2 regions of the Ruminococcus sp. OM04-4AA genome follow, and region 2 is predicted to be linked to the other one. Evidence: riboswitches for the same ligand, from Rfam matches in the RefSeq annotation. Region 2 holds a riboswitch; the other holds the start of a gene.
What was found. A riboswitch is a leader RNA that binds a small molecule or an ion and turns the genes downstream of it on or off. The one in region 2 is predicted to bind cobalamin.
Positions count from the first base shown of each region.

Region 1: it holds a riboswitch for cobalamin, as region 2 does, so the genes downstream of both, DXB52_RS02455 (hypothetical protein) here and DXB52_RS06805 (sirohydrochlorin cobaltochelatase) in region 2, are expected to answer to the same signal.

Region 1 is NZ_QTZH01000004.1:17,168-32,341, reverse strand. Features, by position in the region: gene DXB52_RS02475 (sodium-dependent transporter) at 1-818, opposite strand, end outside; gene DXB52_RS02470 (ABC transporter ATP-binding protein) at 986-2,077, opposite strand; gene DXB52_RS02465 (FecCD family ABC transporter permease) at 2,079-3,119, opposite strand; gene DXB52_RS02460 (ABC transporter substrate-binding protein) at 3,124-4,338, opposite strand; gene DXB52_RS02455 (hypothetical protein) at 4,353-7,292, opposite strand; cobalamin riboswitch at 7,449-7,710, opposite strand; gene rsmH (16S rRNA (cytosine(1402)-N(4))-methyltransferase RsmH) at 7,743-8,822, opposite strand; gene DXB52_RS02445 (HipA domain-containing protein) at 8,819-9,988, opposite strand; gene DXB52_RS02440 (chromate transporter) at 10,143-10,703, opposite strand; gene DXB52_RS02435 (chromate transporter) at 10,700-11,341, opposite strand; gene DXB52_RS02430 (N-acetylmuramoyl-L-alanine amidase family protein) at 11,535-12,557, shown strand; gene DXB52_RS02425 (ABC transporter ATP-binding protein) at 12,602-13,288, shown strand; gene DXB52_RS02420 (FKBP-type peptidyl-prolyl cis-trans isomerase) at 13,423-14,274, opposite strand; gene DXB52_RS02415 (DNA-deoxyinosine glycosylase) at 14,456-14,944, shown strand; gene DXB52_RS02410 (FUSC family protein) at 15,009-15,174, opposite strand, start outside.
Region 2 is NZ_QTZH01000016.1:44,335-59,508, forward strand. Features, by position in the region: gene DXB52_RS06785 (MFS transporter) at 1-305, opposite strand, end outside; partial or broken gene DXB52_RS06790 (zinc-dependent alcohol dehydrogenase) at 362-1,389, opposite strand; gene DXB52_RS06795 (ROK family transcriptional regulator) at 1,614-2,717, opposite strand; gene DXB52_RS06800 (hypothetical protein) at 2,798-3,334, opposite strand; gene DXB52_RS06805 (sirohydrochlorin cobaltochelatase) at 3,423-4,619, opposite strand; cobalamin riboswitch at 4,783-4,996, opposite strand; gene DXB52_RS06810 (AzlC family ABC transporter permease) at 5,177-5,911, shown strand; gene DXB52_RS06815 (AzlD domain-containing protein) at 5,950-6,255, shown strand; tRNA gene DXB52_RS06820 (tRNA-Gln) at 6,493-6,564, shown strand; tRNA gene DXB52_RS06825 (tRNA-Pro) at 6,599-6,672, shown strand; gene dapF (diaminopimelate epimerase) at 6,800-7,630, opposite strand; gene DXB52_RS06835 (ANTAR domain-containing response regulator) at 7,721-8,269, opposite strand; gene glnA (type I glutamate--ammonia ligase) at 8,376-9,710, opposite strand; gene DXB52_RS06845 (carbohydrate kinase family protein) at 9,825-10,784, opposite strand; gene DXB52_RS06850 (TIGR03943 family putative permease subunit) at 10,834-11,796, opposite strand; gene DXB52_RS06855 (CobW family GTP-binding protein) at 11,878-13,098, opposite strand; gene DXB52_RS06860 (exodeoxyribonuclease III) at 13,124-13,876, opposite strand; gene truA (tRNA pseudouridine(38-40) synthase TruA) at 13,966-14,700, opposite strand; gene nrdR (transcriptional regulator NrdR) at 14,782-15,174, opposite strand, start outside.

The DNA of each region.
Region 1 (15,174 bases), on a different contig from region 2:
GGAATGATCATAAGTCCTGCGAGCATTGCGATTGCTGTATCGAAAATCTCAACCTGTGTTGTACTCTTCTCAAGATCAACGTCTTTACCAATATAAGAACCATATGTATACAAAATTCCCATCGCGATTGACAGGGAGTAGAACATCTGTCCCATTGCCGCAACAACCGTCATTGCTGAGAAGTGCTTTGGATTCGGAATCAGGAAATACTTCACACCTTCAATTGCTCCCGGTCTTGTTACAGAATAAATTGCTACGATAACCGCAAGGATAACAAGGATTGGCATCATAATCTTAGATACTCGCTCTACACCATTCTCAACTCCTGCCAGGATAACGCAGAATACAAGAATAGAAAACACGATGAACCATGCTTCTACCTGAAAAGAATCTGAAATAAATTCTGTAAAATATCCGTCCTGTGCAACAGTCTGCACATTTCCTTTCAAATACTCTGCAAGGTACTTGATAACCCAGCCACCGATCGAACTATAATACGGCACGATCAGCATAGGGATTATTGCATTGAGCCATCCGCCGATCTTAAATGATTTTGTCTTACCAAATGTCTGAAAAGCTCCAACCGGACTTTTTCTTGTCATTCTTCCAAGTGCTGTCTCTGACATGATCAGAACATATCCAAAAGATACGGTCAGAATCAGATAAACGAGAAGGAAGATTCCCCCTCCATATTTCGCAGCCAGATACGGGAATCTCCAGATATTTCCCAGGCCGACTGCTGAGCCTGCAACAGCAAGCACATATCCAATTTTACCCGAGAAGCTTGCTCTCTTTGCTGATTGTCCATTGTTACTCATAAATTGCCTCCCATCACATAACAGTCTGTACTGCTATTTTCCCATCTTTTTTATAGCCTATACTGTTCTATTCTACCATTCACAATCATGAATAGCAACAAAAAAGAGCGTTGACAGCGCTTTTTAAACACATTTAAAATGCTATCTCGGCTCATTTTTATACGTTTTTATAATTTCCCTTCTATTTCTGCTCTTTCAAGCAATCTCTCAATCCCTATATTCCATGTTCCGATCTTCACTCCGGCATTGATCACACGCTTACATTTCCCTATTGTCTCAAATGCTTTCTGAAGCGTTTCTTCCCGAATCTCCTCAAACGGTTCTTCCGTGATCACTTCTGCTGCCAGTAATCTTGCCAGCCGGTAATCCATATCATTTTCATATAAAATACCTGCCGCAAACGGGATGTGCTCCTTCTGAAGTCTTCGATAAACCGGGATTCCAGTTCCGCCGGAAGAGATCACGAACACTTCCGGCTCACCCTCCGGCGCAGGAAGTTCAATACTTCCAAAAAGCGGGTCAAAATATCCATTATTGATTCCATACAATTCGCGAATGATTTCTTCTGTAAATACTTCTTCCGGACTTCCGTAATGTGAAATCGTCTCGCCTTTGACACAGATGATCTTATCTGAAATCTTCTGTGCCAGATCGATTTCATGAAGAGACATAATCACCGTAATCTTCTTCTGCCTTGCCATCCGCTCAAGGATAGACAATAGCTCCAACTTATATTTTACATCCAGGAATGAAGTCGGCTCATCTAAAACGATCACATCCGGGTCCTGACAGATTGCTCTCGCCAGCAGAACGCGCTGCTTCTGTCCATCACTAATCGCATTAAAATCACGGTTGCCGAGCTCCTGCGCATGCACCGCCTGCATCGCCTCTTCCACCAGACATTCATCTTCCTGCGTCAGAATCCCAAGTCGTCCTGTGTAAGGATAGCGTCCGGTCGCCACAATATCATGACAAGTCATCAACTCTGTCTTGATCCGATCCGTCAACACGACCGCCATCTTAGACGCAAGCTCTTTGTACGGCAGTTTCAGGAGAGAAGTATCGTCAAAAAATACATTTCCTCCAACGACTTTCAACTGTCTTGTAATACTTTTCAAAATCGTTGACTTTCCTGAACCATTCGGCCCGATCAAAGTCACGATCTCCCCCTTGTTGATCCCGATATTAATATCACGGATCAGGGAGTTTCCATTATAACCTACCGACAGGTCTTTCATTTGAAAATAATAATCTGCCATCTTATTTTCTTCCTCCCTTCGGTATCATCATATAGATAACGATCGGTGCACCCAGAATAGAAGTCACCGTACTGATATTCAATTCCACCGGTGCCAGTGCCATTCGTGCGATCAAGTCACAAATCATACAGAACACAGCTCCCATAAAGAACGTTCCCGGTATAACCACGATCGGTTTTGATGTTCCAAATGCCTTCCTTGCAAGAAACGGAACTGCGATTCCCACGAAGGAAATCGGTCCCGCAAATGCTGTCACACACGCTGACAGAATACTGGAAAGCAAGATCAAAATCACGCGAAATGTCTTGATGTTGACTCCCATACTCTGCGCATACGCTTCTCCCAATTGATATGCACTGATTGGTTTGGACAGGAAAAATGTAAACAGCACCGCAAGTCCGACAACCACTGCTGCCACACGAATATTGCTCCAGCTCATTCCGGAAAAACTTCCCTGTGACCACCCGTGCAGATTCACAATATCAGAATCATCCGCAAATGTCACAACAAAATCCGTGATAGCCGAACAGATATATCCGATCATGATCCCCCCGACAAGAAGAGACGCCATATGCTGCACTTTTTTCGACATCAGAAGGATAAATCCTGTCGAGATCAGCGACCCGATAAATGCTGCAAGAATCAGTGTATACGAAGAAAATCTTCCGATATATTTCAAATACACGATCATTGTAAGTGCCACGACCATTTTCGCTCCGGAAGAAATTCCGAGAACGAAAGGTCCGGCAATAGGATTGGAAAAAAATGTCTGCAGCAAAAAGCCTGAAAGAGACAATGCACCACCAAGCAGTGCTGCCATCAGAATTCTCGGAAGACGGATCTTCCATATAATATTGTACTCTGTCGCCGCTCCTTCTTTCAGAAAGAGAATGCGCAGAATCTTAGGTACCGGAATATGAACATTTCCGGTATTGATATTTAGCACTGTCACAACACAAAATACTGCTGCAAGAATCAGAAATACCGCTGTGTATCTTGTACGCCGTCTGAAATTTTCCTGATGAAAACTTGTCTGCTCCATTCTTCTACTCCATCTTTTCAAGAAATGTCATCTGAGATGCATCACCGTCTGTCAGCATCAGATGCATATCTTTGATCAGCTCTCCGACTGTATCTGTTGCCTGATATAAGTTCTTTCCGGTATACCAGACATTTCCGTCTTTCACCGCCTTGAATTCAGAGAACAATTCATTCTTTGCTTCCAACTCACTGATACTATTTATCTGTCCGTCGATCGTCCCGTTGTAGATCAGATAATCTGCATCCACAGCAGTCGCATAGAATTCCTCCATCGTCAGTTTAACAGATGGTGCGTTGCTGTCCGGATTCTTCAGATCTTTGAACGCATATCTTCCACCTGCGATTTCGATCATTGACGGAATATAATCGTCAGATTTTCTCACAACAATTGAACCATCTGTACTCACATAGAAATAAGCAACCGTCTTTTCCGTGTTCTCGAATCCTTTCAGTTCCTCGATTACATGAGCCTGCTGGTCAAAAAATGTGTCCGCTTCTTCCTCTTTATTCAGAAGTGCCCCATAAAGCTTGATCCACTCGGTTCTTCCAAGCGGATGTGACTCGTAACTCGAATAATCCACAAATACTGGAATCCCAAGATCTTCAATCATTTCCTGTACCTTCGGTGTATGAAGGATCATCGTTGATTCGATTGCCAGATCACAGTCTCCGTCAACGAGAGTCTCATAATCTGGTTCGCTGTATTTTCCCGCAAATGTCATCGCTCCGGATTCCATTGCTTCCTTTGCACTCTCTACATACCAGCCGGAAGCCTCAAGTCCGGAGAATTTCACCTTGTCAATTCCGCCAATTGCATCAAACAGAGACATGGATGCTGTCGCCGCCATATAAATATTCTCTGTCGGCTGCTGGATCACAACAATATCATCCGCTAGATTTTCCGGTTCTTCTTCACCTTCCGGAACGATCAGATACTGCTTATCTTCATGAACGTCGATCAGCTTATATCCATCCTTATAATAGTATACATCGAATTCTGTCGCGTAAGTCAGATCCATTGTAGATTCATAGGTAAGCCCTTCGATCTCCGGTGCTTTTTTTGTCTTGTCAGCTGCATCTTTGGTCTTATCCTTTGTTACATCTGTACCTGCTGAATTATTACCGCTGTTTCCACCGGAGGCTGCGGTAGAACCGCAGCCTCCGAGCAGAAGTGCAGCTGAAAGCATTAACGCTGTGATTCTGCATCTTCTTATCTTCATTCTATTTTTCTCTCCTATTTCTCTGCCGCTGCTACTGCCGCATCAAACTTCTCGTTCGTCAGCTCTTCACATCCGTAGAGAACACCGTAAACCTTGATCCACTCCTGCTTTCCAAGTTCTGTCTTTTCCTCGGAAGAACGATCAACGAGTACCGGAATTCCAAGTGTCGCAAGCTTCTCTGTCAACTCCTCAAACTGCTCCGTCTGCTCTTCCAAAGTCAACGTCTCTTCTGTATCCTTACTGTCTTTCTTGTCAGTATCTTTTGCTTCTACTTCGGTTTCTTCTGATTTCGCACCCGGAAGGATATCTCCTGTAAACAATGCAAGATTCACTTCACTCTTCACAAGGTTCTTCAACTTCAGTTTGTCCGCTGTTCCTGCATATGCAACTTCAGCATTCTTCTCACCGTCTTTTGCTTTCATCTTATCAGCAATCTCGGATACTGTACAGTCTTTGCTCTTCATTCCAACTGCTGCAACATTATCGAGAAGATCTAAGTCTTTCATCATATTCAGAATCTCATCAGACTCTGCATAAGTATGATCTGTCGGTTTTTTCACAATGATCATATCCTGCTCAAGGCCAACCGGAACTTCCACATCCTCCGGAACGATCAGATATTTCACAACATTTCCTTTGTAAAGCTCTGCTGCCAGATCCTGTTCGCTTGTGCCGTTGTTATCCGAAGCTGCGGATTCCTCGACAGAAGCATCTGACTTGCTGTCGGTATCAGATTTCTTGGTATCTGCTGACTTTGCATCCTCAGATCTGTTAATTGTGACAGATGCAACTTTTTTCTTAGAAGATTTTTCTGAGTCCGAATTATCCGCTTCTGATTTCTTATCCTCTGCTTTCTCCGGATCTCTGGCTGTATCTTTCGTCATGTCGATCTCAAGAAGTACGATTCCCTGATCATAATGATAAATCTTGAAATATTCTGCATAGTCAAGCTTTGTCTCTGACTGATATTCCAAGCCTATGATTTCAGGTGCTTTTTCGTCCAACTTCTGGTTACTATTTGTTGAAGCAACTGTTCCGTTTGCAGATGTTCCTCCATTAGCCGCTGCAAGATAAATGAAAATCGTATATTCTATCTCATGTGCGACAGACATTTTGTCCGTCATTCCAATAATCTTATTGTTCTGATTCAACGCAACCGGGATAACAGCTGTCGCTGATCCGCCGCCCTTTGTTGTGTAATACTTATTTCCGTTCGCTTTCACATACTGATAATGATCACTGCTGAACACGAGTGTTGCATAAGCCTGTCCATTCTGGATCGTCACTTTATTACAAGTAATCTGAACCTTACCTGTTCCGCCTGACCAGGTAAAACGGTCCGGAGTATATACACCGTCTTTCAGTGTTGTTCCACTGTCTACATGAGAAGTAGAGCCACTTGTATCGGATTCGTATTTTGATACATTATCTGCTTTTCCGTCGTTTCCATCTGTTTTTCCTGAATTAGTTCCAGGTACAGAACCGCCTGGGAAAGCAGAATTGTTTGTTCCTGTATTACCTGTATTGTTGGAACCACCAGTAGTTCCGGAATTTCCTGTGTTTCCATTGTTTCCTGTATTTCCGGAATCGCCTTTATTATTAGAATCTGTGGAATTAAGATCGGCAATCTTCTTCATTGTCTCTGACTGGAAAGTCAGCGTTCTGTCATACCAGATTCCTTTTTTAATGGAATAGGCTGCTACCGCGAGTTCTTTATCTAATGCTTCTACCGGAACAGTATAAGTATATTTTCCTTCTTCATTTACCTGATAGGGAATCCAGGATGACTGATCTGCGCTTGTAGCCTCTTCCTTTGTTCCCATATACAGATAGCCGTAACCGGTTCCGCTTAATGTAAGCACGGCACTCATTTTTCCGTCTTTCGCTGTCAAGATACAATCCACTACTTTAAACATAGAAGAACTGGAAACTACGTCCATGCTGTAGATTCCGTTGGCTACTGTTGCTTCCGGTGTCGGAGTTGGAGTTGGCTCTGGATTAGGCATTGGATTCGGTGATGGAGTTGGTTCCGGTGATGGTTCTGGTGTTGATGTTTCTTCTGGAGTTGGGATATACATCCACAGATACATCGTATCATACCAAGTTTGCTTTTTTGATCTTCTCAAAGATACCGGAATTGTCTGTCCTGCCTGCGCCTGCGGCACTTTAAAAGTAAATGTCATTCCTCCATCTTCTGTCTTTGTTCCTTCAATTATGGAAGACTTCAGAAGGTCATCTTTAGAGCCAAGATAAAGTGCATCATAATGTGCTTTTTCTGTCTTAATTGTAATTTCAAGCTCACCATCTTTTTTCGTAACTGTTGACTTGCTGACCTTGAACATTGCGAACTCTTCGGCGTTTTCTTTTACTACCTTCACAGATTCTCCTGTTACAGAAGGAGCCTCCTGCAGTGGCGGAAGTTCCGGTTCCGGAGTATTCGTAGAATCGTTAGAATCTGTAGAAGATTCTGATTTACCTGTCTCATCTTTTATCTGTATATCCTTATTATCAGCTTTTTCGTCCGCAACCTGATCTAAGACAGTTGTGCCTGAATTTTTCCCAGTGGTTTCTATATCTTTCTCTTCTGAGTTATTTTCTAAGTTGTTTTCTGAATTATTTTCTGAGTTATTCTCTAAATTTGGTTTTGTTTCTGCTTCGATTGAATTCTGATTATCTGATTTATCCGAAGAATTATCAACTTTATCAGATTCCTCTTTCTGATCTTCTTTCGTTAAATCGTCATTTCTTTTATCTTCTTTAACATTTCCTGCGTCTTCTGTCTGACTCTCATCTTGTTTCTTATCTGGATCAGCTTCTTCCACCTCAACAGTTCCCTGTAAATTTGTCTCATATTGCTGCTCATTTTCTGCCGCATATGTTCTTGTATAAGACAATGGTGAAATCATCATAGAACCTGTCAGCATAAGCGCAAGCCATCTGCTCTTATTTTTCATTTCTTTTTTGTCTCCTCATAAGCTGTGAATTATAAAATGCGAAAAATGGATAGAATTACCCTGACTCGAATGAATGATTGCTGGTCACACGTAATGCGAACAGTAAGAATGGTTCTTTCGGTACAATCAATTACTCGTGATCTGGAATCCTTATATTCCCCGCACCAGCGGCCGGCAGGTTTCCTGACTTACAGATCTTCTATACAGAACACCTTCCCGGTCTCCCAGTGGATGTGCGGACTCTCCACACTTGTCTGTATAGGAGCGGTCTTCTGAAATCTAATTTCTAAGAAGACCGCTTCTCTGCTCACAGTGACGAGTTCGTACAGGTCTTGCACCTGTTTCCCTTTTACCTGTTTCGATCAGGATATGGAAATATATTCCCTGATCAAACAGCACCGAACGCTATTATTTCTGACTAACTATAACATTTCATTATATTGAAGTCAACTATTCTGCCTTCACAGCCCAGCGCATCTTCGTGGATCTTGCTCTTCCGTTCTGCGCGCATTCCTGTGCTGACGGACGTACCACGTCTCTTGCATATTCGGAATAGATTCCTTCTTTATATCCTGCTTTGAGTGCTTTCTTTACAAGCTTATCCTCGCCTGAATGGAAGGTAAGAATCGCTACTCTTCCACCCGGTTTCAACGCTCCCGGAAGCTTCTCCATGAATTCGTACAGTACTTCGAACTCATTATTGACATCAATACGAAGTGCCTGGAATGTTCTTTGGCAAGTCTTCTTGATAATATCCTTCTTTTCTTTATTATTTGGAAGGAAATCCAAAGTCTTCTCGATCACATTTCTAAGCTTTGTTGTTGTATCGATGCGATTGCCTCTGCGAATCTCATTTGTAATTGCTTTCGCCAGTTCTTCGCAGTATGGCTCGTCTGAATTTTCATAAAGCATTCCGGCGAGTTCTTCCTCGGAAATGTTATCCAGGCGCTCCGCCGCGCTGATGCCTTTCTCCTGGTTCAATCGCAGATCCAGCGGTCCGTCAACTTTGAAGGAAAATCCTCTCTTCGGATTGTCGATCTGCATGGAGGAAACTCCGAGGTCCGCAAGGATAAAATCAAATCCGCCAACTTCTTTTGCAATCTCATCGATCGTGCAGAAGTTCTGCAGACGGATACTTAAAATGTCTTCTCCGAACCCCTGATCTGCCAGACGTTTCCTTGTCTTTGCAGACTCTTCCGGGTCAACATCTGTTGCATAGATGTGCCCCTTGCCTTTCAGACACTCAAGCATTGCTTTCGTATGTCCACCGTATCCGAGTGTCGCATCAAACCCAGTCTCGCCCGGCTGGATCTTCAGAAAATCCAGGATCTCATTTACCATGATAGAAATGTGCATTCCGGCAGGAGTGTTTCCCTTCTGGATTACATGCGCGATTGTGTCCTGATATTTCTCCGGCTGTAACTCTTTATATTTCTCCTCGAATTTCTTCGGGTATTTTCCTTTGTATCTCACACGACGCTTATGCGGTGTCTGTGATTCCTGGATATTCTGATTGTTCTGTTCGCTCATTTCTCTCTCCTTGTATATTCACATATATTTTCTATATTATTTTCCAGACCTGACTGTATATTTCTAAGACGCTTCTCTGAAATATTCTCATTTGTTCTGAGAATTTCCATAATCTTATCCACCGTTCCATCCAACTTCTGTTCATCAAACCAATCGAACTGATGAAACAATTCCAATTGTCTGTCCGGACTCATTCCGTTATTTCCAAACGGCTTTGCAACATAAGAATAATCTGACGGCAGTTCAAGCATCTCTGCCCTGCACCAGAGACAGGTCCCACTGTCAAAGATTGGTGCCACTCTTGTATATTCTAATGTCTCAACATTACGGATTACACCAAAATTTCTCCAATGTCTGTCTTCATTTGCAAGAATATAATCACAGACAAACATCTTTGTAAGCATTTCTTCCGCATTTTTTAATCCAAGCTCCTGATAAACAGATAACAGAAATTGGTAGTCATTCATAGAGGATGGTTTCTTCTTATTGCAAAGCACATCATATGCTGTTATAAGTTCCTCGTTCTCGCCAAGCATATTTTTACATGCAGAATACGTTGACCTTCCTTCTTGGTGCAAAAAATATGGAACATAATCTTCTTTCTCTAGAAGCTGTTGATGAAGCACCGTCGCTGCGACCTCATTCTGCACTTCCTGACGGAACAATGCAGATCCTGTCTTCAGAAGAATCCGCTCGCCATTTACAATCTTCCATTTCTTGTTCAAATCTCCTCCCAAAGTGGAGTTCGGTGACATGAGATTCGGATGTCCTGACGACTGCTGTCCGAGTGTCAGTATTCCAAGATCATCTGTAAAATTATTATCAAAAAAATTGATATCTTTCCACTGCTGTGGTGCTGCTGTATCATTGATCCAATAGCGATCTGACAAAGACAGTCCAAAGTTTTTCTCTGCTAATGCAAGAGTACTGTCGAGATCCAGACAATCCAAAACCTGTTGGATCTGATTTCTTGATGCCGGAATTGCTCTTCCCTTCCACCAGGCATTCAAGGCTTTCTTCGTCACATTTCCTTTTTGATCTACTGTTGACGGTGGCGCATACCGAGCGTCATGAACTTCCAGGATTTTCATAACCGCATGAACTTCCAGATCATAATCAAATTCTAAAACCGGTGTGTTCTTATTCATTAAAAGATATCGTGCCATTATGTTCCTCCTGTTCTTATCTTTACAACGTATGTACAGTATACCATGAAAGTTATTCACAATATACCATGAACTTTGAAATGTTTTCCACATAAGTCTGCATATTTTTCACCTTTTCACATTTCTTTACCGGAACCTGCATGGATTCGCTATTTTATCCGGCTGCATATCTTACTGCCACGTTCATCACTCCGGCAAGTGCCATCACAACCACCGGATTCAATTTTGTCTTACGAAGCAGTAACAGACAGATTCCAAAGATCACCACCATAGACCATTTTGTTGCAGCAAACTGCACAATTCCATCTGCCCAGAATGCAGTGTGCAGAATTGCGATTCCTGCTGATGCGATCAGTGCGACAACCGCCGGTCGTAATGATTCCAAAACACTCTGGAACATTTTCATTTTCTTATATCTTAAATAAAACCATGCGATCAAAGTTACGATAATGCAGGATGGCAGAATGCACCCACAAGTCGCCGCAATCGATCCCGGCACTCCTGAGATCTTGCTGCCGACAAATGTTGCCGCATTGATCGCAATTGGCCCAGGTGTCATCTGGGAAATCGTGATCAGATCTGTGAATTCTGTCATCGTAAGCCAGCCGTGCTGTGTCACAACCTGTTCCTGGATCAGAGGCATCGCCGCATAACCGCCGCCAAAGCTGAACAGTCCAATCTGAAGGAAGCTTAAAAATAATTTCAAATAAATCATTTCTCATCACTTCCTTTCTTCGTGATTTTTTTCTCAATTAATGCGCGGAGTACTCCGACAATTCCACAGATCAGAATCACATAGACTACATTTACCTCAAATATGCAGGAAGCTATAAATGCCCCAACCATAAGTACGTATGACAAAGCATCTTTCTTCTTCACGATTCCGGCACCCATGTCATATGTCACAGATGCGATCACGGCACCCACTCCGGCCTGCATTCCTTCGAGCATTAAGCTGATGATCTGGTTACTTCGAAATGCCTGATAACCGGCAGAAAGTATCGATATAATAAGAAATGGTGGGATTACTGTCCCGGCAATTGCTGTCAGAATCCCCGCAATTCCAGCCAGTTTATATCCGATCACGATTGCTCCGTTCACTGCGATTGCTCCCGGTGCCGACTGCGCGATCGCCACAAGATCCAGCATCTCCTCTTCTTCGATCCAATGATATTCATCTACGAACTTTTTCTTCATCAGGCTGACGATCACATAACCTCCACCAAATGTGAACGCGCTTAAGTAAAAGGTTGACCAGAAAATCTTCCACAGCCTTTTCTCTTGATCTTTATCTGATTTTTTGTCTTGCTTCTTTTCTTCTTTCCCGCTTTGTTGTTTCTGGTTCTCTTCCATATATATTGTCCTCGTATATTGTGATATTCTTTCTCTTGTAGTCTATCGCAATTAAATTGATTCTGCAATCTCCTTGATTTTTTTCACATTATATTTTCCTTTTTGAAACCTTAATTTTATCTGAATTTCCCCTATTTGAAAAGTAATTATGATACAATGAGAACAGTAATATTTATCATAAAGGAGATTGAACTTGAGAAAGCCATTTTTTCGATTATCTTGTGCCGTTCTCCTGTGTTGCTGCCTGACCGGATGCGGTAGCATACAGCACAAATCCAGTACGGACACGGCGCAGGCGCAGGGTACTAAGGCACCACCCAAGACAGCGGATGATTTTTCTATCTCCTCAGATTCTGAAAATGAAACTGTAGATGAACCTTCTTCTGCTGATGCCGCCAACGCATCTGTTTCTGAATCCGCAACTCAGCAGGAACCACTGACCGGCGCAGCGGCTCTTTACAGCAATGGACAGGAGATCAGCTTTGATTCTTCCTGGCAGTATGCAGACTTTTCTGCGATTAATTCTGGAACAGCTACTATTTATCTTGCAGATTCTAACCGTAAGGATATCGTCATTGGCGTGAATGCCGGGCATGGAACTTCTGGTGGTTCTTCTGTAAAGACGAAGTGTCACCCAGATGGTTCTGCAAAGACAACCGGCGGAAGCACTGCTCAGGGTGCAACTTATGCGACTGCTGTTTCCGGTGGAATGACATTTAACGATGGAACTGCTGAAAGCACTGTTACACTTCAGATAGCTCAGATTCTGAAAGATAAGCTGCTTGCTCAAGGATATGATGTCCTTATGGTGAGAAATAGCGACGATGTCCAACTTGATAATGTTGCCCGCACCGTGCTCTGCAACAATGTAGCTGACTGTCACATCTCACTCCACTGGGATGGAGACGGATTGGGATATGACAAAGGCTGTTTCTACATTTCTGTACCAGATGGCCTGAAAAGTATGGAACCTGTCGCTTCCCACTGGCAGGAACATGATGCACTTGGAGCATCTCTTGTAGAAGGACTTCGTACGGAGGGAATGACCATTTATCAAAACGGTTCTATGAATATCGACCTGACGCAGACTTCTTATAGTACGATTCCGTCTGTTGATATGGAACTTGGAAATGCAAGCTCTGACCACAGTGATTCCACACTAAACAGTCTGGCTGATGGTCTAACTGCCGGAGTCAATGCTTATTTTGGAAATTAGAATTCTTATTGTGATATTTATTTTATTTTTTAAGGAGGAGTTTTATGGAGCCACTCATTCGTGTTAAAAATATGTACAAGATTTACAACCCTGGAGAAAATGAAGTCCGCGCGCTGGATGATGTTTCTCTTGAGATCAACCAGGGGGAATTTATTGCCATTGTCGGGCATTCCGGTTCTGGTAAATCTACATTTATGAATATGCTCGGCTGTCTTGACACACCTGATTCCGGGGAATATTTTCTGGACGGAAAAGATGTCGCCAATCTCTCAGACAATGAACTGTCTGATATCCGCAATCACAAGATTGGCTTCATCTTTCAGGGATTCAATCTGATCCCAAACCTGGATGCGCTTGGAAATGTAGAACTTCCGCTGATCTACCGTGGACTTGGAAAACAACAGAGAAAAGAGATTGCAGGGGAAGCGCTGTCGAAAGTTGGATTGGAAAATCGTATGGATCACAGACCGAACCAGCTCTCCGGTGGACAGCAGCAGCGTGTTGCTGTAGCCAGAGCAATTGCCGCGCAGCCGCCGATCATCCTTGCTGATGAGCCGACCGGTAACCTGGACAGTAAGTCGACTATCGAGATCATGAATATTCTGAAAGACCTTCATGAATCTGGAAGAACAGTTATTATTATTACACATGATGATGAAATTGCCAATCAGGTAGACCGCGTTGTCCGCATTATGGATGGAAAGATTGTGAGTGATAGTGTAAATCAGTAACAATTTAAATGCTTACCCGCACTTAAAGAGAGGGGGCAGTACTTCACGATTTCTCAATCGTTGAATCACTGCCCTCTTTCTATGTTTCTTATTAGATACTTCTTACTGGAATTCTAATTACTTCTATTCACTTTTTATTCAACTGATACAAGCTCAATCTTGAAGTTCAGTTCTTTTCCTGCCATCTCATGGTTTGCATCGAAAGTAATTGTTGTCTCTTCCTTAGCTGTTACCTTTACCGGGAATGGCTGTCCATACTGATTGGACAGATACAGCTGCTGTCCTACTTCAAGATCCTCAGATCCCGGAAGCTCTGCGATCTCTACTGTAAAGATAGCTTCCGGATTCGGCATTCCGTAAGCTTCTTCCGGCATCAGATGGATGTCTACTACCTGACCAACTTCCATATCAGCTACTGCTGCGTCAAATCCTTTGATCATCTGTCCTACACCACATACAAACTCAAGCGGCTCTCCACGGTCATAAGAAGAATCAAATTGAGTTCCGTCATTGAATGTTCCTTTGTAATGTGTACGGCATTTCTTTCCAACATTCTTTCCTTCCATTGTAGTGTGTGATCCGCATCCGCCACCGCAGCTGCTTCCACAAGAATGTCCCTCTTCATGATCTCCGCAGGAATGTCCTTCCTCATGGTGATGATGATCACAAGTAGCTCCTTTGGATGTAAGCTCGCCTTTCAGGTATGCCTCTACTGCCTGGTCTGCATCTCCCTGAGCACCTGAACATAATTCAACGCCGGCCTCTGCAAGTGCTGTCTGAGCTCCGCCACCAATTCCACCACAGATCAGAACATCTACGTTCTGTCCTGCAAGCAGTCCTGCCAGTGCTCCGTGTCCTTCCCCATTAGAACCGATCACTTCACTGGAAACCACCTTATTATCTTCCACTTCATACACTTTGAAAGTCTCTGTCTTTCCAAAATGCTGGAAAATATTTCCGTTGTCATAAGTTACTGCAATTTTCATTGTAAAATCCTCCGTTTCAAAATTCCCTGTCAGACTAGTATAATCCATTACGCAGGTAAAAGCAACCTTTGTGTAGATGCGAAGTTGCTCCTTGTAGTAAGCAGTATTATTGACACAATCTTCATGAGACACTATACTTGTTATAAAACTTACTTCAAACCATCAGAAAGTGAACACAACCATGGAATATGAACACATTACCCACTCCTTTGAACCAATATATAATGAAGACTCCGAGATTCTGATTCTTGGAACTCTTCCTTCTGTAAAATCACGGGAAAATAATTTCTACTACGGACATAAACAAAATCGATTCTGGAAATTGTTGGCGAAACTTTGTGAGGAGGAAACTCCGCAGACAGTTGAAGAGAAAACGGCCATGTTGCTCCGCCACCATATCGCCATCTGGGATGTTATTCAAAGCTGTGACATCAAAGGCTCCAGTGACAGCAGCATCAAGAATGTGACACCAACTGATTTGAAACAAATCTTAGATCATTGTCAGATTCGACAAATCTATGCAAATGGAAATAAAGCCGGAGCTCTTTATAAGAAATATCAGCAGCCGCTGACCGAAAGAGACATCCTTGTGCTTCCTTCCACCAGCCCGGCCAATGCCGCCTGGTCACTGGATCGTTTGTATGAAAAATGGAGTGAGATACTGAGGTGAATTATATTGCCTCAGTTCTCACTCCATTTTTATTCGAATAAATTACTATTTCAAACAACTTAGATTATTCACTAACCTGTTCTCTTCTCTGCTCAAACACTGCTGCCAGTCTCGGCAGAATCCTATTGCATGCCATCGTGTATGCCGCGCCAAATACATTTGCCCCAATACGAAGCGCTACCGCATACGGCATCCCAAACAAGCCGGATGCAATCGACAATGCACCAAAT
Region 2 (15,174 bases):
AAAGAAAGGATCAAAAGCACTGATGTGATCGGTGCTGCCACCAACAGCCATGGACGGTATCTTCCCCATCTTGTGTTTGTTTTATCTGTTAATCCACCTACGATCGGATCATTGATCGCATCCCAGAATCTTGAGAAAAGCATCAATGCTGATACTGCTGCCATACTGATTCCAAATACATCTGTATAGAAAATCATTAAAAAGTTACTGACAAACATCCAGCTAAAGTTACATCCTACATCTCCGAAACCATATGCAATCTTGCTGATCAGAGGCACTTTTCCATTATTGCTCTCGTTTTCCATTAATACCTCCTTGCCAGAGTTTCTGATAAAACTCTGTTCTCTCTTGATTCGATCACCTATTTCTCCTGCACATTGATGATTACTTTCATCGTTGTCTCGCGGTTATCATCAATATACTGATATGCTTTCAGATAATCTTTGAATGCAAATGTCTTAGAAATCAATGGTCTTAAATGAACTTTTCCTTCATTTACAAGTTCTATACCATCTACATAATCATCATGACGATACATCATTGTGCTCTTGATATCCAGTTCGTGATCATTTGCAACTGCAAGGTCTACTGTTGCCATTCCCGCAAATACGGCAACAAGAACGATGATACTTCCTTTTCTTGCGTATTTAATTGCCTGTCCCATTGTGATATTATTTCCTGCGCAATCATAGATCACATCTGCCTTGTCAGGACCAAAGGCTTCAACCATTGCCTCTCCAAAGTCCTTCTCCATAGTATTAACGCATACATCAATACCACATTCTTTTGCCTTATCCAGACGAAGGTCGCTGACATCTGTGATCATTACCTTTGCGGCGCCCATTCCTTTTGCTGCCTGTGCAACCAGGTTACCGATCGGTCCTGCACCAAGAACTGCAATATTCAATCCCTTTACATCTCCTACCTGCTTTACTCCATGCACTGCAACTGCCAGAGGCTCGATCATGGCACCTTCTTCATAAGACATATCTTCCGGAATCGGTGTTACTTTAGAGGCATCTACTGCAAAATATTCTGAAGCTGTTCCTGTTGTCTGGAATCCCATAACCTTAAGTTCCTCACAAAGGTTATATTTTCCGTGGCGGCACGGATAACACTGTCCGCAGTAAACCTGTGGCTCAATCGTAACTTTCTGTCCTTCATGAAATTCTGTAACATCTTTTCCGACCTTGGCAATCTCACCGGATACCTCATGCCCCTGAGTCACCGGGTATTTTGTAAATGGATGTTTTCCATGATATACGTGAATATCAGATCCACAGATTCCAATATTCATAATCTTAACTAGTACCTGATCATCTTTCACTTCCGGACTGGTACCTCTCTGAAAATAATTTCTCCCGGGTTTGTCATTACCTGCTGTAACATAATGTTTTCCTCCTTTATTGAATATCTTTTATCAAATGTTTTATTAAAGTAATTACATTATTGTTCAGGAAATATATTTTGTCAATATGTTATTGTTCAGTTCTGCCTATTGCACAAGATTTCGCTATGATTTTTATGCAGTTTGCGCAAAAAAAGTCCAGGGAAGAAACATGTATTAAAAATGTTTCTTCTCTGGACTTTCTAACTTTCCATCATTCTGATCATTATAATGTTTTAATAAAAGCCTGTAAATAATGTTTTGCCACACCAACTGCCGAGGCTTCTCTCTTATATGAACAAACTTTCAGGTATCTCGCATCATGCTCAAATCCATTATATTCCATTACTTTTTTCCCTAAGGTTATCATATGATCTGCAAGATATCCCCCTACTTCTCCTCCAAGAATAATATCCATATCATATGCCATTCTCAGATTTGAAATAAGGATTGCCAGATTATTAAGATACTCTTTCCAAACCTTCACAGCCTGTCCGTCCTGCTCTTCCACCTTCTTCATAAACTGTTCCAGTGTCTCTTTGGTATCATCTGTCAGCACGCTCGCCGCACAGTAAGCATCCGCACAGCCTTGTTTTCCGCAATAACATTTCTTTCCGCCCGGAACAAGGATCATATGTCCAAATTCTCCGGCTTTCTGATTCTCTCCCGGAATCAATTTCCCGTCAATGCAAAATGCTCCTCCGAGTGTGTTATTCAATGAAAGATACAATGCATTTCTATAGTTATTTAAATCCTCTGCCATCATTGCCGCATTGGCATCATTTTCAAAATAAACCGGAAGTGAAAAGATCTGTTCCAAAAAGCTTAAACTATAATTCTCCAATTGGAGCGCATGAGATTTGATCAGCATTCGTTCTTTCGAATTAACAATTCCCGGAATTGAAATTCCGATTCCCAAGATTCGTTCTCTGTGTTCTACATCTGAAAGAAATCTTTCCAATGCTTCGCTCAATTGTAAGTAGTAAGCGGCCTCTGTTGAAAATTCTAAGCGGATCCTTTCATATTTCTCTATCTCATAGCTCAAATTCACAAGTACAAATCCTGCATGCTTCGCAGTGATCCTTATCCCAACCGCATAACGGTACGCTGGATTAATACTGATTCGTTTTGCTTTTCGCCCGCCTGTAGATTCATATTCTCCGGTTTCAACCGCAATTCCATTAGCCAAGAGCTCATTCACATTCGACAATACAGTCGGCATACTAAGATTGAGATCCTTCGACAATTCCACTTTAGACGTTGCTTCGTGATTTATAATATAGTTTACTATTTTTGATTTTGTGATATTTCTCTTTTCCGTTCCAGCCATATCCAAGGCTCCTTTTATAAATTATTTTATAAAAGTATCTTATCCCTTCTTTGCCGGTTTGTAAAGGTTACAAATCCATTTTATTCTTCTACTTCCACCGGATTTGTCACGCTGACCTTGTGATCATACCATGTTCCCTTTTTTCCGATCAATGCAAGATCAAATTCTTTGTCCAGTGCCGGAACCGGAACGTCGAATCCATAGACCTCATCAGATGTTCCATCGCTGTAATTAATAGTATCTGTTGTAGGCTGAAGCAGTTCTGCGCCGTCCTTCTGTGCATCCTCGGCAGTTCCTTCGAACAGATTGACAATATTTTTAGACACCAGACTTATATGAATTGTCATTTTGCCGTCTTCTACTGTCAGTGTTCCTTTTCCGTCCATCGCTTCATTTACATGGAACATAGAACTGTCTGTCTGAAATTCTGCTGTATATGTTCCGTCTTCCAGTGCTGCCTGCTCCTCATCTGCCTTATCTGCAGAATCCTCTTTTGTATCCGCCTGTTCTGTTTGTGCTTTTCCACTGTCTTTAGCCTCTGTGCTATTTCCACATCCTGTAAATACAGATGCGATCATAGAAACAGAAATTAATACCATTAATAACTTCTTTTTCATCTAAATCCTTCCTTTCATTGATTCAAAAAAGGTCATGCAATTCCTTTTTCTCTGAACAAGCATGACCTTCTCAATATCTTCTTACAAATTACTCTGCATCAATTGCAGCCTGTGTATGTGCTACATACAGCTGCTGGATTGCCTGGATTTCTCCTAAACCTGCAATCTGAGTATCAATGCTGTCAAATGCTCCTGATGCCTCAAACTGGCTCTTCCAGGAATCATCGTCATCTCCGGCCATATCGTTGTTCGCATGGTCTCCTGCAACAACCATCAGCGGACGAAGGATTACTTTCTTATATCCTGCTTCTTTCAGTTTCTCGATCACTGCCTCGCAGGATGTATCTTCCGGCTCACCCTCTACAGTTCCGATAAATACATTGTCATATCCAAGCTGTTCCATCTGTGTCTGCATCTGAGAATAACTTACCTTTGCAGTATGAGATGTACCATGTCCCATGAATACAAATGCTGTTCCGTCTTCTTTCACTGCATCCAGACTGTCAAATCCTGCGTCTTTCACTGCCTCTGCTGTGATTGCTTCCGCTACTGCTGCCTTGTCTGCATTGATAACAGTCGCATCAGCTCCAACTTCTCCGAGAAGTGGCTCTGCAATCTTAACAGATTCAAACTTATCTTTATATCCCTCTAATGCTGCTGTAAGTTCATCATATTCTGCTCCATGCATCAGATGTGTTGGCTGTACAACGAGGTTCTTCACACCATTGTCTACTGCTCTCTGCAATGCCTGATCCACATTATCGATCTTCTCTCCATCACGGGCCTGTACATGATTGATAATGATCTGCGCTGTAAATGCTCTTCTTACAGACCAGTCCGGATAAGCTGCCTGAACTGCCTTCTCAATACCACCGATATCTGTCGCACGGCTGTCATTGAAGGATGTTCCAAAACTTACTACAAGGATTTCATTTTCACCGATCTCATCAGCGTTGAGTGGATCATCCTTGGATGCATCTCCCGTATCTCTTCCGAAATAATCCGGATCCGCATTCTCTCCCTCAACGAGTTCTTTCTGTGCATCTGTCAGTGCATCCCATGCTTCTTTCGCTGCTGTACACTGCTCATCTGTCTTGTCTGTTCTTTCCTGAACATAAATGTCATCAATCAGCTTCGCAACTTTATCTGCTGCTTCCTGATCACTGTCCTGTTTTGACTCTGTCTTTGTTGTGTCAGTGTTGTTGTCGCCCTTTGATCCACATCCTGCAATCATGGACACACTAAGTGTTGCTGCCAGTAAAACCATTAATACTTTCTTTTTCATTGTCATCCTCCTGATTTCTTGTTCTCAGAAATGAAAACACCCTCGAATCAAACGAGGGTACGCAAAGAAAAACCGGTGATTATTTACAACCTATCTGTAAATAATTACTGCAGTCTAAATCATTTCCTTTCGTACGGCCAATTCCTCGTGGCATGAACTCTTCATTCCTGTACTGCGAAAGGCAGGTCTCCCGGCTGATCGTTCAAACGCTTCTGCTTCACCTTCCCGGTCTCCCAGTGGTCTCAAAACAAAAGCTCACGAAATACGGTGACGAGTTCGTACAGGATTCTCACCTGTTTCCCTTTTCACCAGTCCAGATTTCCCATGTCATTCCCCTGAGCATTCATAATCAGGACACCATCATCCATCTGACTGACACCTCACGCATCTGTATTAAATTATATGTTACAACGGGGTCATTCTATCACACTTACATAAATGCGTCAAGAAATGTTATAAATTGGGGGATTTGTCCTCATTTCCGACTTTGATTTCCTCCGCAGAAATGATACAATATCCCTCAGAGACAAAATTTGTAACTAAGGTGGTTTATTATTATGAAAGAATCTAATAGACAAGCATTTCGTCGTGGTTTTTGCGATGGAATTCCGATTGGACTTGGATATCTTGCGGTCTCCTTTTCAATCGGTATCGCCGCAAGAAATATCGGCCTGAATGCATTTCAGGGATTCCTTATGAGTCTGTTAAATAATGCATCTGCCGGAGAGTATGCCGGACTGACTGTAATTGCTGCAAACTCTCCTTATATTGAGGTCGCAATTGTCACATTGATCACAAATGCACGTTATCTTCTGATGAGCTGTGCCATGAGTCAGCGTTTAAGTCCCGACCTTTCGTTAGGACACCGTCTGCTGATGAGTTATGATATCACAGACGAACTTTTTGGAATTGCGATCAGCAGACCCGGTACTTTAAATCCTTATTATACCTATGGCGCGATGGTAACTCCGCTTCCGGGCTGGGCTTTTGGAACTATGCTCGGTGTCATTGCCGGAAATATCATGTCACCACGTATGGTCAGTGCATTTAGTGTTGCCCTCTTTGGAATGTTTATCGCTATCATCATTCCTCCTTCAAAGCAGAATAAAGTCGTTGCAGGACTGGTTACTCTTGCATTTATCTCAAGCTTCGCAGCAACTTGCCTACCTTGGATCTCCACTCTGTCGGATGGTACCAGAACAATCATACTGACCGTCGCACTTTCAGCCGGAGCAGCATTCTTCTTCCCGATACCGACAGAAGACGAAACTTCAGCTTCAACTAAGCAATAATAAAAACGTAACTTCAGTTACTCAGAAGGAATAAAATTATGACACACAATATTTATATCTATATTCTTATCATGGGCGGTATCTCTTATTTCATCCGCGTACTGCCGATGACCTTGATCCGAAAACCTTTGAAGAACCAGTTTCTTCAGTCCTTTCTATACTATGTACCTTATGTCACACTAGCAGTGATGACATTCCCGGCAATCCTTCATGCCACACAGTCTCCAATCTCCGGAGCCCTCGCTCTCGTTGTTGGAGTTGTGGCCGCATGGTGCGGTGCAGGACTGCTGCCAGTCGCAGTTCTTTGCTGCGCAGTTGTATTTATTGCAGAGCTTTTCTTGTAGAGTAATCTTATAGATTTTAGTAACTGTCGATGCCCTTTTTTCTGCCATTGATGCTTTTTTCGCTACTGTCGATGCCCTTTTTCGTTTGGCGAAACAAATTTTCTTAATTTTCTGACATTTAAGACAATTTCTTTAAAAAGTCTAACGTAAAAATATAAAAAAAGGGGTTGCATTTTTCTGTAGCTTTGATATAATAACCATGTTGTTTGAAACAAGCAACAAACAAAACTCAAGTAATGCGGAATGGTGTAATTGGCAGCACAGCAGACTCTGACTCTGTTAGTAGGGGTTCAAGTCCCTTTTCCGTAGCTGGGAATTTGCTTCGGCAAGTTCCCTATTTTATCGGAGTGTGGCTCAGTTTGGTAGAGCGCTACGTTCGGGACGTAGAGGTCGCAAGTTCGAATCTTGTCACTCCGATGTTTTAAGAGATTACAATTTGTAATCTCTTTTTTTGTATATTAGGATTATAGTCTCTTTGTTGTTACAGATGCGTTGACCAAAAATCTTAAAATGAAAGTTTAGTCAACGCATTCTAATCAAATCTTTATTTCAGCTCTCCATCAAATACAACAGTTGCCGGTCCTGTCATATAAACCGTGTTCTTCTCCTGATCCCACTGAATCTCCAAATCTCCGCCAAGAAGCTTTACAGTTACTTCATCTTCTGTCAATCCATTCAGAATACAAGAAACAGCTACAGCACATGCTCCTGTTCCGCAGGCAAGTGTCTCAGCAGATCCTCTCTCCCAAACACGCATCTGTGCAGTATGTCTATCCAACACTTTTACAAACTCTGTGTTCACACGTCTTGGAAATCTCTCATGGCTTTCGAATTTCGGTCCGATTTCTTCAATCGGAAGATTGTCCACATCATCTACATAAACGACTGCGTGCGGATTTCCCATAGATACACAAGTCATATGATATTCTTTTCCATCCACAAGAATCGGTTCATCTACAGCTTTATCTCCCTCAGCCACAACCGGAATTTCTGCCGGTGTCAAGATTGGACTTCCCATATCAACTCGAACCTTCGCAACCTTTCCATTTTCTATGAAAAGCTGAAGTGTTTTGATTCCTGCTAAAGTCTCAACTGTAATCTCTTTTTTATCAGTCAGACCGTAATCATACATATATTTTCCGACACAGCGAACTCCATTTCCACACATTTCTCCTCTGGAGCCATCCGCATTATACATGGCCATCTCACAGTCTGCCACTTCTGACGGACAGATCAGGATCAATCCATCAGATCCTATTCCAAAATGTCTGTCACTCACCTGGATTGCCAACGCTGATGGATCTTCCACCTTCTCCTCAAAACAGTTTACATACACATAATCATTTCCAATTCCCTGCATTTTTGTAAATTTCATTCTCTTCTCCGTTCCGCTGTCATCACTGACAGTCCTCTCCTTTATTATTGTTTACAGCACTTCTTATTCGTTACTGTTAACAACTGCCTCTTATTCATTCATAATTGTCAGCACCATCTGTGCTGTTTCGAGCATATTAGTTCCACTTTCCATACTGCTCTTCTGTAAATATCGATGTGCTTCCTCTTCTGACATGTTATTTCGTTCTATCAGAAGCGCTTTCGCCTGATCGATTATCTTTCTCTGAGAATCGTCTCTCTTTCGTATCGTTTCTCTGCGCTTTCTTCTCTTCCTGCTCTGTGTCTGCTGAATCATTTCAACGGTATTTACCAAATCATAAACTTTGATTGGGAGTGGAAGTCCTACAACCCCATCCGGCAGTCCATCCATCCACTTATCCGCTGAAGCCACCAAAAGCATGTCAAACGTATCCGGAAGAGATTCTCGTAAATCTGTATACTGCATATCTTGAAACCGATAACCACACACGACAATTCCATCGTTCCAGTTATCAGCATACTGCAAAACCTTAGCTCCTGTCAAACATACCGCAGATACTTCAATACCCGCACGAACCAAACTATTACGGATATTTACTGCATTTTCCCTCTTTGGAAAAACGACAATAATGTTGCTCATATCTGCTCACCTCTTCCGCTAACTTCTTTTCTGTCAATCTGTTCTCTCTAAAATGTTCTATACCAATATATGTGGTCTCTAAATGCCCAATGACAAGATATCCAGACTACAGTCTGTAAAGATAATGATTGATCTCCCAGTCTGTCACCTGCATACAATATTCTTTATATTCTTTCTTATTTGCTTTGATGATCTTCTCGGCAAGCTCTTTCCCTAATACGCTGATCAGCAGTTCGTCTTTCTCAAGCTCTGCTGTAGCAGCTCCAAGCGTTCTCGGCAGTTCTTCCACTTGAAGTTCATCTCTTCTTTCCTGCGTCATCTTCTGAATATTTTCATCAATATTCTTCGGAGGCATAATCTGATTCTTAATTCCGTCCACCCCGGCTTTCAGAAGTACTGCAAGCGCCAGATATGGATTCGCCGTAGCATCCGGACTGCGAAGTTCCAGTCTTGAATTGTCTTCTTTCTCCATAGACACACGGATCAAAGGTCCTCTTGTCTTAGCTGACCATCCCATATAAACAGGTGCTTCATACCCCGGCACAAAACGTTTATAAGAATTGATCGTCGGATTTGTAATACAGGTGATTGCCTTCATATGTTTCATCAAGCCACCAATAAAATAATATCCTTCCTGGCTGAGTCCGTTCTCATCCTCTGCGTTATAAAGTGCATTTGTTCCATCGTTTTTATATAAAGACAAATTAATGTGCATTCCTGACCCATAAGTCTCACTCTTCGGCTTTGGCATAAATGTCGCGTGCAGACCGTGTCGTTTTGCGATTGTCTTGACAACCATCTTAAATGTCATCAGATTATCTGCTGTAATCATCGCCTTATCGTAGTGAAAGTCGATTTCATGTTGCGCCGGCGCAATCTCATGATGTGAGGAAATAATCTCAAACCCCATATCTTCTAATGTTAAGATCATATCTCTTCTCGCATTTTCTCCAAGATCCAACGGCCCTACATCAAAATATCCACCCTGCTCGTGAGTTACTGTTGTCGGTCTACCGTCATCATCTGTATGGAAAAGAAAGAACTCGCATTCCGGACCGACATTCATCGTATATCCCATCTCTTTCGCCTCCGCAACAGCCTTTCTGAGTACATAACGTGGATCGCCTTCATACGGTGTTCCGTCCTTTTTATACACATCACAGATCAGTCTTGCAACTTTTCCCTGCTGTGGTCTCCATGGAAAGATTTCAAATGTACTCAAATCCGGATACAAGTACATATCTGATTCTTCCTCATCTGCAACCCCTTCCAAGGAAGAAACATCAAACATACAGCGGTTATCCAATGCTTTTTCAAGCTGTCCTACTGTTACCGCCATATTTTTCATCGTTCCAAAAATATCTGTAAACTGCAATCTGATGAAAGCGACATCTTCTTCCTCTACTATGTGAAAAATATCATCTCTTGTATAGTTATGCATTATTTTTCGACCTCCTTTATCATAAACTGATACGATAAAAGGGCGTTCTCCACCTAAGTTGGAAACGCCCTTGTTTCTGTGTTACATTATAATGATTGACTGTTTTCTTGTCAATTATTTCTGAATCAGTTCAAGAACTTCTTCTTTTACAGGCATTGCTTTGATCGCACCCTTCTTTGTTGTTACAAGTGCTGCTGCCGCATTCGCAAATGTCAGCATCTCTCCTAACTGTTCCTCTGTCAGATTCTCAAAATCATGATCAACCAGATAATTCAAAGAACTTCCACAGAAAGTATCTCCTGCACCGGTTGTCTCAATTGCTTTCACTGAAAATCCTGGTCTCTCTACGCGCATGCCTTTGTAATAAGCTCTGCTTCCGTCTTTTCCCATAGTCAGAAGAATCAGCGGAATATTGTATGTCTCCTGCAGATATGCGATTCCCTCATCATAGTCTTCCTTACCGGATACAAACTGAATTTCATTATCAGAGATCTTCAGGATATCACATTTTCCAAATCCATACTCCATCTGCTCTTTTGCAAGATCAAGAGAACTCCACAGCGGCGGTCTTAGATTTGGATCAAAGGATACAAGGCAACCATTTGCTTTTGCTGTTTCTACCGCTTTCTTTGTTGCTTCACGCACACCTTCATGTGTCATAGAAAGTGTTCCGAAATGAAAGACTTTTGTATCTTTTACCACTTCTGGATTCACTTCATCTGCTGTAAGCATCATATCTGCTCCCGGATTACGGTAAAATGAGAACTCTCTGTCTCCATCTGGGAATGTATGTACAAACGCAAGTGTTGTATTCACATTTTCATCAACCATCAGATTGGAGGCATCGATTCCGGCTTCCGTAATCGTATCTCTTAATAACGTTCCGAACTGATCTTTTCCAACTTTTCCTATAAATGCTGTCTTCTTTCCCATCTTGTTCAGAAGCGCCAGCACATTACACGGTGCACCTCCCGGGCAAGCCTCAAACATATTGTTTCCCTGTTCGCTTTGTCCATTCATTGTAAAATCAATCAGAAGCTCTCCTAATGCGATTACATCATATTTCTTTGCCATGAAGTTCTCCTCCTATTTCTTGTCCTATTACTTTGTCTTATTGCTTGTCTTAATTAAAATATACTAACTCTTCAATTGGTTCTGCAGGCTCAATATTCTCTGCCTCAAGCACCGGTCCTTCTCCGCCATATACAGACAGATTCGCATAACACACTTTTGCACGAATTTTTACCCAGTCTCCTGCATTCAGCTTCGGCGCATAAGCGCTTCTGCAAACATATCCAAGGAAAGATGTATCATCTGCACAGCAAGTCATTGCCATACGTCCCGGATAGAATACCTTAGACGGAAATGCTTTCGGTTTCATAACCTTTGCAACAAATTCTACAACTTTTCCTTTATAGCGCTCCGGATGCTCCTGCATATCAATATACCAGATACCATAATCTTCTCTTGGAATCTCAATCACAGGTGCTTTGAGATCATACGGTACTTCGTCTTCAAAGATATTGTCTACCTCACCGTTCTCATCCTCAAAGATTACTTCTGCCTGAGGACTTACAACCTTAACACTTCTGCGGTATCCTGCCAACGGTTTCTTATCTTCACAACGATTAAACAGCACAAGTTCAGCTCCCTTTACCATCTCGACAAACAGTGGTTTTAAGTTTGTCAGATACATCTGGAATGTACTCGCATCTACTGTTGTAATCTTCTGCTCGATAGCCCAGCCTGCCGGAAGCTTCATCTTCTCAAATTCACTCACCTGCCACATACCATTATATTCAATAACAACACGTTCCGGCTCATGCTTCTTATTCATCTCTTCCAGCCATTCTTCTGTCAGATCTTCTTTATCTTCTACAGTCTCAATAACGACACCATACTTCAGCATTTCCATTGGATCATACTGTTCTTCCCCCTCTTCGCAGAGAATCAGAAGTGTCTTTCCATCAATCTGAAAGTAATCCTGAGATAGTGTAAAATTCAGGAACTGAGTTTTACCACTGTCCAGAAAACCTGTCATCAGATAAACCATAACATCTGGCTCTTTCATCATATCTATCTCCATTCCGTCTCCTTTTCGCAGAAGACATCTGTTATTACATAATGCTACGCAGCCCCCTATGGGGTACTGCTTTGCTTATCCTTTTTATTTCAGCTTAAATAATTCTGCAAGCTTGTCTTCGTTAAGCTCAGCTCCGATCACACAGATTCTTCCTGTGTATTCCGGTGCTCCTGTTCTTACTTCATGCTCCTCCGGAACCATATCAAAGTAAATCCACTCTCCATCTGCTCCTGCTACCATTCCTTTTGCACGGAGTACATTTCCGTAAGAGCCATCCTCTTCAAGAGTCTTCAGAATTGCACTGACCTCATCCTTTGTATAAGTATGAATTGTCTCTTTACCCCAGCTTGTGAATACCTCATCTGCATGATGATGACCCTCATGATCGTGGTGATGATGGTGTCCACAGCCGCAGCTGCACTCTCCATCATGATGATGGTGCTCATGCTCTTCATGATCATGGTGATGATGCTCGTGCTCACACTCTTCATGATCGTGGTGATGATGCTCGTGCTCACACTCTTCATGATCGTGATGGTGATGCTCATGATCATGTTCTTCATGGTCGTGATGGTGATGCTCATGATCATGTTCTTCATGGTCGTGGTGATGATGCTCGTGATCGCACTCTTCGTGATCGTGGTGGTGATGATGTTCATGATCATGTGCTTCCTTGGCTACTTCTGCGAGTAACTCATCTTCAAGAGATTTGCTTGATTCCATTGTTTCAAGAATCTTCTCGCCCGGAAGCTGCTCGATCGGTGTTGTGATGATTGGAGCTTTTTCATTCAGTTCTCTTAACAGTGCAACACTTTCCTGAATCTTCTCCGGTTTTGCTTTATCTGTACGGCTTAAAATAACTGCACCTGCATATTCAATCTGGTTGCTGAAAAATTCGCCAAAGTTCTTACGGTAAATCTTGCACTTTGTTACATCTACAACTGTTGTAAAGCTATTGAGCTCTGCATCGATTTCACCCTGAACATCCTGTACAGCCTTGATTACATCAGAAAGCTTTCCAACTCCTGATGGCTCGATCAGAATACGATCCGGATGATAAGTATCTACGACCTCATGAAGAGATTTTCCAAAATCTCCAACCAGTGAACAACAGATACATCCTGAATTCATCTCACGAATCTCAATTCCTGCTTCCTTCAAAAATCCACCATCAATACCGATCTCTCCAAATTCATTCTCGATCAGTACAACCTGTTCTCCCTTGTATGCGTCGGAAAGAAGCTTCTTAATTAAAGTTGTCTTTCCTGCTCCAAGAAATCCTGAAATAATGTCAATCTTTGTCATTTTTCTCTTCTCCTTTTTCTATCATTTATTTCAAATCCAATTCAACCGGGCAATGATCTGATCCCATAATATCTGTAAGTATCTTCGCATCGTCCAGTCTGTCCTTTAAACTTTCCGAGACACAGAAGTAGTCTATACGCCAGCCTGCATTCTTCGCTCTGGCACTGAAACGATAAGACCACCAGGAATAGATTCCTGTCTGCTCCGGATAAAAGTACCGGAATGTATCAATAAATCCGGCATCCAGAAGTTCAGTAAACTTCTGTCTTTCCTCATCCGTAAATCCTGCATTCTTACGGTTGGTCTTCGGATTCTTAAGATCAATCTCTTTGTGCGCTACATTCATATCTCCGGTCACAATCACCGGTTTTGTCTCTTCTAACTTCTTCAGATAAGTACGGAAGTCATCCTCCCACTTCATTCTGTAATCTAACCTTGCCAGCCCATTCTGAGAATTCGGTGTATACACTGTAACGAAATAAAACTCTTCAAATTCACAGGTGATCACACGTCCTTCCCGGTCATGCTCCTCAATACCGATTCCGTAACTCACCGACAATGGTTCTTTCTTTGTAAACACGGCTGTTCCGGAATACCCCTTCTTCACAGCATAATTCCAATACTGATGATAGCCTTCTAATTCCAGATTTAGCTGTCCTTCCTGCATCTTCGTCTCTTGAATACAGAAGATATCCGCATCTGCCTCATGAAAGAACTCAAGAAATCCTTTCTGTACACAGGCACGAATACCATTTACATTCCATGATATTAATTTCAATCTGCTGCATCCTCCCTTTCAAGAGTGTTGCTGTTCACCGACCATTAGCCAACTTTTCTGTGAATAATCAGCAACTTTCCATAACCGAATCAATAATACACCTCATCAAGGAATAAACCTCTTGCAGGTGCTAAAAATCCAGCCTGACTTCTATCTTTTGATTTCAAAGGTTCCTTCACACTCTCTATGCTTCGTGCTCCGGTTCCAACTTCCAGCAAAGTTCCTGTCAAAATCCTTACCATATGGTAAAGAAATCCTGTTCCTTCATATTGAATACTGACTTTGCTTCCTTGTCCGCAAATCATTATAGCATAAATTGTTCTTTTTGTGGACTTTTCATCCTTTTTATCCGTATAGCCGGCAAACTCATACGTGCCAATCAACAATTGTGCTGCCTTTCTCATCGCATCTAAATCCAATTGCTGCGGAAAATGATATGTATATCGTCTCGTGAATACATCTGCTTTCTCTGCCAGATCAAGCTGATAAATGTATCTTTTTCCGACCGCACTTTTTCTCGCATGAAATCCATTCCTCATAAGCTCTGCATCTAAAATCCGAATATCTCCGGGTAATCTTGAATTTATCTTTTCTGTAAAAAATCCATCCTCCACCTGACCAGAAAGAACTACTGTTGCAGTCTGTCCATTCGCATGAACACCTGCATCTGTTCGTCCTGAACCATCAATCTCCACTGGATATCCTGCCACTGACGAAATTGTTCGCTCCAGAATTCCCTGCAAAGTATTCTCTGTGTTTGCCTGTCTCTGCCATCCCTGATATGCAGTTCCGTCATAAGCAATTGTTAATTTATAAGTTCTCATTCTCGCCCCCGTGTAATATACTAACATTCTCCGAAAGATTGAAATCGGTTATACTCACGAATAGAGTATAACCGATTTTTATTATTTTAGAAATTTCTTCAATTCATCCATGAATGTATTCGCATCTTTAAACTCTCTGTAGACAGATGCAAATCTGACATATGCAACCGGATCCAATGCTTTCAGATTCTCCATAACAATTTCACCAATCTCACTGCTTGGGATTTCTTTCTCTTCACGATTAAAAATTGACAGTTCAATCGCATCAATTGTCTTTTGAATCTCTTCAGCCGGAACCGGACGCTTGTAGCATGCATTCAGAACTCCATTCTCTATCTTCGCTCTTTCATACTGTTCACGGTTATTATCTTTCTTAATTACAATCAGTGGGATCGTCTCTACCTTTTCATAAGTTGTAAAACGCTTGCCACATTCATCGCAAGAACGTCTTCTTCTGATAGAACTATTATCCTC